Regions from separate parts of the Mesorhizobium sp. M1252 genome, predicted to be linked through region 2. Evidence: predicted binding sites of a transcription regulator. Region 2 holds the regulator's gene; the other holds the start of a gene.
What was found. Region 2 encodes LexA, which represses DNA repair genes until DNA is damaged. Its sites were predicted from a motif close to TGTTCNNNNTGTGTTCNG; they were not measured.

Region 1 (4,212 bases), on a different contig from region 2:
GCAGAATTTCTCGATCGCCTGCTCTATCGCCTGCTGCACCGAAGGCTGATCCGCCTGGTGTTGCCAGCCGGCGAAGAGGCTGCCGTCATATTCGATATCGAGACGAAAACGCGGCATACACCCTTCGTTCAGGCGGCGAGTGCGGTAAAGGCCTGGGCGTAGACCAGTTTGCCTTTTTCGGGTGCGTCACCCCAGGCCAGCGCCTGCAGCGCTTCGCCCTGATATTCGCTCTCGAACTTTTCGGCCCGCGCATGATTGTAGCCGAAGCGGCCGTAATAGGCCGGATCGCCCAACACAACGGCGAGCGTCTCGCCGGCATCCCTGAGGCGGATATGCGCCTCGCGGATCAGCGCACCGCCAATGCCCGAGCCGTGGAACGAAGGTTCCACCGCCAACGGCGCCAGCGCCACGGCTGCAAACTGCTTGCCGCCGTTCTGAACGAACAGCCTGGAAAACAGGATGTGGCCGACCACCTGGCCGTCTTCTTCCGCCACCAGTTCGACAACGGCGTCGCCGCCGGTGACCAGAGCGTCGACCAGCCCGGCCTCCGCCTGCTGGCCGAATGCGTGTTCCTCGACGAGGCGTATAGCCTCGCGGTCCCGCGGCGTCGCGCCGCGTATCGACATCATGCTCATGAGAACTTCATTCCCTTTTCGATCTTGGCCCCGCGCAGAAACTCCTGCGCGGCAGCAGGCTTTCCGCCCGCCCGTTGAACTTCGACCAGCCTGACCGCGCCCGACCCGCAGGCGACCGTCAGCCGGTCATCGAGAATTCCTCCCGACTCGCCCATGCTTTCAGAAAGCGTACCTTCAGAAAGGGTCGAGCGAAGCAGTTTCAGCCGTTCCGTGCGGCCGCCGATGTCGGCCTCGCACCAGGCGCCCGGGAATGGCGACAGGCCGCGAATGTGATTGTGGACCTCCGCAGCCGGGCGCGTCCAGTCCACACGTGTCTCCGACTTATCGATTTTCCTGGCGTAGGTCACCCTGTCAGCCGCCTGCAAAGTCGATGCCAGGGTATTTGTCTCCAATCGGGACAGCGCTTCCACCATCAGCGTGGCAGCAATATTCATCAAGCGGTCGTGCAGATCGCCGGCGGTCATGTCGGGCTCTATGGCGCATTTTTCAACCAGTGCCACCGGACCGGTGTCCAGGCCCTCTTCCATGCGCATCACCATCATGCCGGTTTCGACGTCGCCGGCCATAATGGCGCGCTGGATGGGAGCTGCACCACGCCAACGCGGCAAAAGCGAGGCGTGGCCGTTGAGGCAGCCGAGGCGCGGAGCCTCCAAAATACCCTTCGGCAACAGCAAACCATACGCGACGACGACCGCGACATCGGCACGCAACGCATAGAAAGCAGCTTGCTCGGCCTCGCCCTTCAGCGACAGCGGCGTGCGCACTTCGATGCCCAGCCGCTCAGCCTCGCGCTGCACCGGCGACGGTGTCAGCTCCAGCCCGCGGCGGCCCGCGGCGCGCGGCGGCTGGGTGTAGACGGCTGCTATCTCGTGCCCGGCCTCGGCAATCGCGCGCAGCACCGGCACCGAAAACTCCGGCGTGCCCATGAAGATGACGCGAAGCGGCATCTTCCCTATCCCACCAGCTTGCCCGGCGCCTTGTCCTTGGCGAGCTTCTTGAACTTCTTGACCACCATGTCGCGCTTCAGCTTCGAGATGTGGTCGATGAACAGCACACCGTTGAGATGGTCGATCTCGTGCTGCAGGCAGGTCGCCATCAGGCCTTCGGCCTCGATCTCCTGCAGCTTGCCGTCGCGGTCGAGATATTTCACGCGCACCGAGGCGGGACGCTCGACCTCGGCGTAATAGTCCGGGATCGACAGGCAGCCTTCCTCGTAGACGGAGCGAGCGTCGGCGCTTTCGAGGATTTCGGGATTGATGAAGACATGCGGCGCCGGCGGCTCGTCTTCCTTGGCGAGGTCGATGACCAGCATGCGCAGCGGCTCGCCAATCTGGATTGCGGCCAAGCCGATGCCCGGCGCATCATACATCGTCGCCAGCATGTCGTCGGTCAGTTTGCGCAAAGGCGCGTCGACGCGTTCGACCGGTTTGGAAACCTGGCGCAGGATAGGATCGGGAAGGATGATGAGCGGCTTGATCGACATGGCGCCTCACCTAAAACGTCGCAGGAGAAGCGTCAACCGGTGCGAATCGGTCTCGTTCACGTTTTGATCTGTGCCAGGTCTGCGAATCGGCTATGCTGGCGGGATGAACGACCTGAGCACCATCCTTTCCGAACCCGTTGCCCGGCTTGGCGTGACGACGATCACGCTCGGCCATGCACTGGCCATCGGCGCGCTGGTGTTTCTCGGCCTGTTCCTGGCGCTTGTCGTGGCGCTGTGGCGATCGGCCAAGGCGCGCACCATCGCCGCGGCGGAAGCCGCCGACCACGCCCGCGACGCCGGGGCGCGGATGGCCGGCATTTTGCAAAGCCAGGCCGAGATGCAGGGCCGCATGGGCGCCATCGCCGACGTGTTCGGCGCAAGGCAGGCCGAACTCAACCAGTCGATCGGCCAGCGCCTCGACGCCATGACCGGCCGACTCGGCCAAACCATGACCGAACAGACCAAATCGACGCATGAGAGCCTCGCCAAACTGCAGGAACGGCTGGCGGTCATCGACACCGCGCAAGGCAACATTCAGTCGCTGGCCGGCCAGGTCGTGCAATTGCAGGCGATCCTGTCCAACAAGCAGACGCGCGGCGCCTTCGGCCAGTCGCGCATGGAGGCGATCGTCGCCGACGGCCTTCCGATGGGCGCCTACGAGTTCCAGGCAACGCTGTCAAACGGCAGCCGTCCCGACTGCCTGGTCAGGATGCCGAACGGTGCGCCGCAGCTTGCCATCGACGCCAAGTTTCCGCTGGAAGCCTGGAACGCCATCCGCGCCGCCGATGGCGCCGAACAACAGAAGATCGCGGCCCAGGCTTTCCGCCGCGACATCGAAATTCACGTCCGCGATATCTCGGAAAAATACCTGATCCAGGGCGAGACGCAGGACACCGCCTTCATGTTCGTGCCGTCGGAATCGGTGTTCGCCGAAATCCACGAGAATTTCGACGCCGTGGTCCAGAAGGCGCACCGGGCGCGTGTCATCATCGTCTCACCGTCGCTTTTGATGCTGTCGATCCAGGTCATCCAGGCCATCCTCAAGGACGCCCGCATGCGCGAACAGGCGCATCTGATCCAGGGCGAGGTGATCCGGCTGATGGAGGACGTCGCGCGTGTCGACGAACGCGTGCGCCGGCTGCAGACGCATTTTGGCCAGTCGGCCAAGGATATCGACGAGATACTGGTGTCGACCTCGAAGGTGACCAAGCGCGGCCAAAAGATCGAAGCGCTGGAGTTTGGCGAAAGCGAAGCCGAAGTGCGCGGTGGCGGACCCGCCAAGGCCGAAGCCGGGGTGCGGGTGGCGGATTCCAAGACGGGGCAGCTCAGGCTACGTGTCGTCGAAGGCGACGATTAAAGTCTTTGTTTTGATGCATGTCGTTGTCCCAGAACCGCGGCACACTTCTGGGCGCCATGCATTAGACCGTAGCCACGATCACGTGCGCCTGGATCTTGGCCGCAACCTCGCCGCTGCCGTGTCTGGCTGCAATCACGGACGCGGCGTGATCGGTTGCGGCTTCCAGTTTTCCTCTAGCCTCGATTTCGTTGCGAAGCGGAGTTCCCTGGCAATAGGCAACCGCCGGAAGGCGCGGCGAGGAGGCACGGCTTTGTTCGGCCCTCGTGTCGATCACCACACGGGAGAAACCTGCGGCTTCCAACTCGCCGCGGATCAATGCAATGTCATTGTAGCCGTGCGGCGTGCGGGCGAGAAAGCGGGGCGGATCGTTCGGAAAAATCTCCGCAAGAGCATTCGTCACATCATTGGCGAATACATTCTCTTCGATGCGATCCCACACGTTGAACAGGAAATGGCCGCCGGTCTTCAGGACCCGCTTTGCTTCGCGATAGCCGGCGGCTCGGTCGGGAAAGAACATCGCGCCGAACTGACAGCAAACGAGATCGAAAGCCGCATCTTCGAACGGCAGCGCCAGAGCATCCGCCTGACGCCATTGTATACGACTGTCGGGAGCTTGTCGCGAGGCCGCGTAGTCGAGCATAGGCTGGTTGAGGTCGGTCACGACATAGCTTACGCCGGGAGACAGTTTTGGAGCCAATGCGCGGGTGACAACGCCGGTGCCGGCGGCGACTTCCAGG
Region 2 (4,212 bases):
CGCGTAGATGAAGGCCGGCGAGCCCGGGCCGCCATTGAGGTATTTGTAGGTGCAGCCGACGGCGAAATCGGCATTGGCACGGTCAAGTTCGACCGGCAAGGCGCCGGCCGTGTGGCAGAGATCCCAGATGATCAGCGCGCCGGCGTCATGTGCCTTGCGCGTCAGCGCCGCCATGTCGCGCAACTGGCCGGATTTGTAGTTGACGTGGTTGACCAGGATGACGGCAACGCTGTCGTCGATCAGCTCCTCGATTGCGGCCGCGTCGACGCCCTCCAGCCGCAGCCGCGTTCCCGGCCGGGTCGAGGCGACGCCTTCGGCCATGTAGGGGTCGGTCGGGAAACTGTCGCCCTCGGCAACGATGACCGACCGATCCGGCCGCATGCCGAGCGCTGCGTGCAGCAGCTTGTAGATGTTGATCGAGGTTGTGTCGCAGACCACCGTCTGCCCATCAGCCGCGCCGATCAGTCGCCCGAGCTGATCTCCGAGTTCCACCGGCATGTTGAACCAGCCGGCGGTGTTCCAGGCGCGAATGAGGTCGTGCGCCCATTCCTGCGTGGCGGCCTGCTGCAGTTCGCTGAAGACGACCGCTGACGCGGCGCCCAGGGAATTGCCGTCGAGATAAATCACGCCTTGCGGCAAGACAAAGCGTTCACGCATGGAGCGCAGCGGATCGGCGGCATCCATTGCTTCGATTGTAGCGAGATCGGGTGTCGTGCTCATGATCCGGCGCCCCTCCATGGACAAACGCGCGCGGCGGAGCCTGCCGCCCAAACATGCCGGCGATCTTGAGTGGTCGCCCTTGAACTGTCAAACATTATATATAATTCACCCATTGAAAGGCTTTGATATATAATGATCCGCCCGAGCGTTTATGTCTGATGGATCACGATGCTGGATGACGAGCAGACCTCGAAGACGGAAGTGGCCTATCGCCTGCTCAGGCGCGATATTCTTGCGACCCGGCTGGCGCCTGCCGCGCCGTTGAAGCTGAGCACGCTGCGCAACACCTACGGCATCGGCTGGACGCCGTTGCGCGAGGCGCTGTCGCGGCTGGAGGCGGAACGGCTTGTGACCGCCATCAGCAACCGCGGGTTTGCGGTCGCTCCCGTCTCTCGGGCGGAGCTCGAGGATTTGGCACGTGCGCGGCTGGTGGTCGAACTGCCCCTGCTGGTGGAATCGATCGAGAAGGGCGACCGTGAGTGGGAAGACGCGGTCGTTGCCGCCCACTATCGTCTCTCACGGTGCGGGTCTGTTCTCGACGATCCATCGGATGATGCGGTCGACGCGTGGTACGAAAAACACGATGCCTTCCATGCGGCGCTGCTCAGTGCCGCGACATCCAGCTGGCTGCTGCGCTTCAATGCAACGATTTCCGACCAATTGCATCGCCATCACCGCTTTCTGGGTCTGGCCCCGACGCTGCGCGCCGCCGCCGGCCGCACGGACGGACACCGGAAGGCCGTGGCGGCCCTGCGCGACGCCGTGGCGATCGAACACCATACCGCCCTGATGGAAGCGGCCCTCGATCGCGACGTCGAACGTGCGAAAACTCTGATGACCGCTCACATCGGCTACACGCTGCGGGTCTATGCCCAGAGAGAACCCCGCGCGGATGCTGCGCAGCCCCGTCCGAAAAGGAAGCGGCGATCGTAGCCGACGACGCAGGGCACTTTGTCTTCGTTTCACCCCGTTGCTGGCAACTGGGCGCAGGCGGCGCTCGCAGCGCCGAACGTTACGCTGAACAAAACGTCAACACATTCATTAAACTTTAAAAGGTTGCGGAACACAACTGGAACAGATAGTGTTTGTTCTGGGTTTGTTTTTTCTGATTCTGGTTTCAGAACCCTTGGGGGCCGCGATGCTGACGCGCAAACAACATGAGCTTCTGATGTTCATCCATGAACGCCTGAAGGAGAGCGGAATCCCGCCGTCCTTCGACGAGATGAAGGAAGCGCTCGACCTCGCCTCCAAGTCCGGCATCCACCGCCTGATCACGGCGCTTGAGGAGCGCGGTTTCATTCGCCGGCTGCCGAACCGGGCGCGCGCGCTGGAAGTGCTGCGGCTGCCCGACTCGATCGCACCAGGCCTCAATGCGGCGAGGAAGTTTTCGCCGAGCGTCATTCAGGGCAGTCTTGGTCAAACCGGCCAAGGGCAAGGCGGCCAAGGACAAGGCGCGTTGGGCCAAGGCGGTCTCGGCCGCCAGATCAAGCCGGGCTCGCCGTCGCGTTCGATGTCGGCCGGCAATGACGATGCCGTTTCCGCGATTTCAATCCCGGTTATGGGACGCATCGCCGCCGGCGTGCCGATCGACGCCATCCAGCATCAGACCCATTCGATCTCGGTGCCGCCCGATATGATCATGGGCGGCGAACACTACGCGCTCGAGGTCAAGGGCGATTCGATGATCGAGGCCGGCATTTTCGATGGCGACACGGTCATCATCCGCAATGCCGACACAGCCAGCCCCGGCGAGATCGTGGTGGCGTTGGTCGACGATGAGGAAGCGACCCTGAAACGCTTCCGCCGCAAGGGCGCCTCGATCGCCCTGGAAGCCGCCAACCCGGCCTACGAGACCCGCATTTTTGGACCGGACAGGGTGAAGGTGCAGGGCAAGCTTGTCGGATTGATCCGGCGCTACTGAGCCGGCTTGGGTTTGTACTTTTCACGCTGGTTGTAAGGCGGCAGGCCGCGCGCTTCGCGGGAGAAGCGGCGTTGCTCGTGCCAGGGGCGATACGGCTTGTCGACGGCGAAGCGGATGGTTGGCGCTGCAGCTGCCGATTGCGGATCGAAGAAGACGGCGGCGCTGCCGTCGCGGGCCAGCTGTTTCTTCGTCACGACCAGCACCAGCGGGTCGCGGCACGGATTGTAGGCGGTGGCGTCATCGATGACGATCAGGCTCGCGAAGGCACAGGCCGGCCGCGCCGTCTTGCGGTCTTTCGCAAGCGCTACAATGGCTCCGGAAGGGTGCCGGGCGATACAGAGATCGCCGGTGCAATAGAAGGGCGAGCCGGGCGGCAGATCGAGCGGATCGAGATCGAACCGCGTATCTGTTGACTCGAAAATCTCAGGTGGGATAATGGTTTCGGCCCGCAGCGCCCGTTTCCAATTGTCCGTGGTGAATTCGTTGGAGCGTTCGCGGTTGAGGGCGAGTTCGCCGCCACCGATCGGCATGGCCACCAGATGCGCATCCTCGGATATGAGCACGTCGGGCGTAAGCACCTGCGGCACCGTCAACAGGCCGGCCAGCGCGAAAGGCACGGCCGCCAGCCTGAGCCAGGTGGTGGCCATGGTGGCGATGACGAGGGCGACCGTCACCAGCAGCACCGAGCGGATGGAAATCAACCCGACGGCATCGACCGGCGAGCGCTCGGAAATCCAGGCCGATATGGCGATCATCGCCGTCAGGCCTTTGCCCATCACATAGAGGAACGGTCCGTCGGCGCCGAACGGCATCGCCAGCGCGCTGAGCACGGCAAACGGCATGACGATCAACGATACAATCGGCATCACGGCCAGATTGGCGATCAGGCTGAGCGGCGACACACGCTGAAAATGCCAGATGGCGAACAGCAAGGTTGCACTGCCGGCGATGATCGAGGTCATGGCGAGGCCGCCCATGGCCAGCGCGAATTTTCGCGACAGGAAGCCGACGAAGGAGCGCTTTGCCGGTGGCGTTCTCACCTTGTCGGCGCGGTAATCGGCCCAGCCGGCATAGGCGCCGACAAGGGCGGCAGTGGCGGCAAACGACATCTGGAAGCTGGGACCGACCACCTCGTGCGGCGACACCAGGATGACGGCAATGGCGGAGATCGCCAGATTGCGCATGGTGAGTGCGGCGCGATCAAACAGCACGGCGACAAGCATGACCGCTAGCATGATGAAACTGCGCTCGGCAGCCACCACGATGCCTGAAATGACGAGATAGGCGGCGATGGAGACGAGTGCTGCCACTGCTGCATATTTCTTCACCGGCCGGCGCGAGGAGAAATCCGGAAACAGCGCAAAGGCGCCGCGCAGCAACGCCATGATGGTGCAGGCAACCAGCGCCATATGCAGGCCGGAGATGGAGATGATGTGATAGATGCCGGTGCGCCGCATCGCTTCGTTGACCTCGTCCGGGATGCCGGCGCGCACGCCGACAATCAGCGCCGCGGCAATCTCGCCTTCGGCGCCGCCGATCTTGCCCCTGATATGGTCGGCAATGTTTTCGCG

Region 1: a site for LexA is predicted at 2,172-2,189, ahead of NKH22_RS16130 (DNA recombination protein RmuC). Genes of this name have one in related genera too.

The regions. Positions count from the first base shown of each region.
Region 1 covers NZ_JAMYLX010000007.1:134,528-138,739, forward strand. The annotation lists gene truA (tRNA pseudouridine(38-40) synthase TruA) at 1-117, opposite strand, end outside; gene NKH22_RS16115 (GNAT family N-acetyltransferase) at 129-635, opposite strand; gene fmt (methionyl-tRNA formyltransferase) at 632-1,582, opposite strand; gene def (peptide deformylase) at 1,588-2,118, opposite strand; gene NKH22_RS16130 (DNA recombination protein RmuC) at 2,222-3,475, shown strand; gene NKH22_RS16135 (class I SAM-dependent methyltransferase) at 3,537-4,212, opposite strand, start outside.
Region 2 covers NZ_JAMYLX010000015.1:16,450-20,661, reverse strand. The annotation lists gene kynU (kynureninase) at 1-720, opposite strand, end outside; gene NKH22_RS25090 (GntR family transcriptional regulator) at 889-1,653, shown strand; gene lexA (transcriptional repressor LexA) at 1,859-2,641, shown strand; gene NKH22_RS25080 (ComEC/Rec2 family competence protein) at 2,635-4,212, opposite strand, start outside.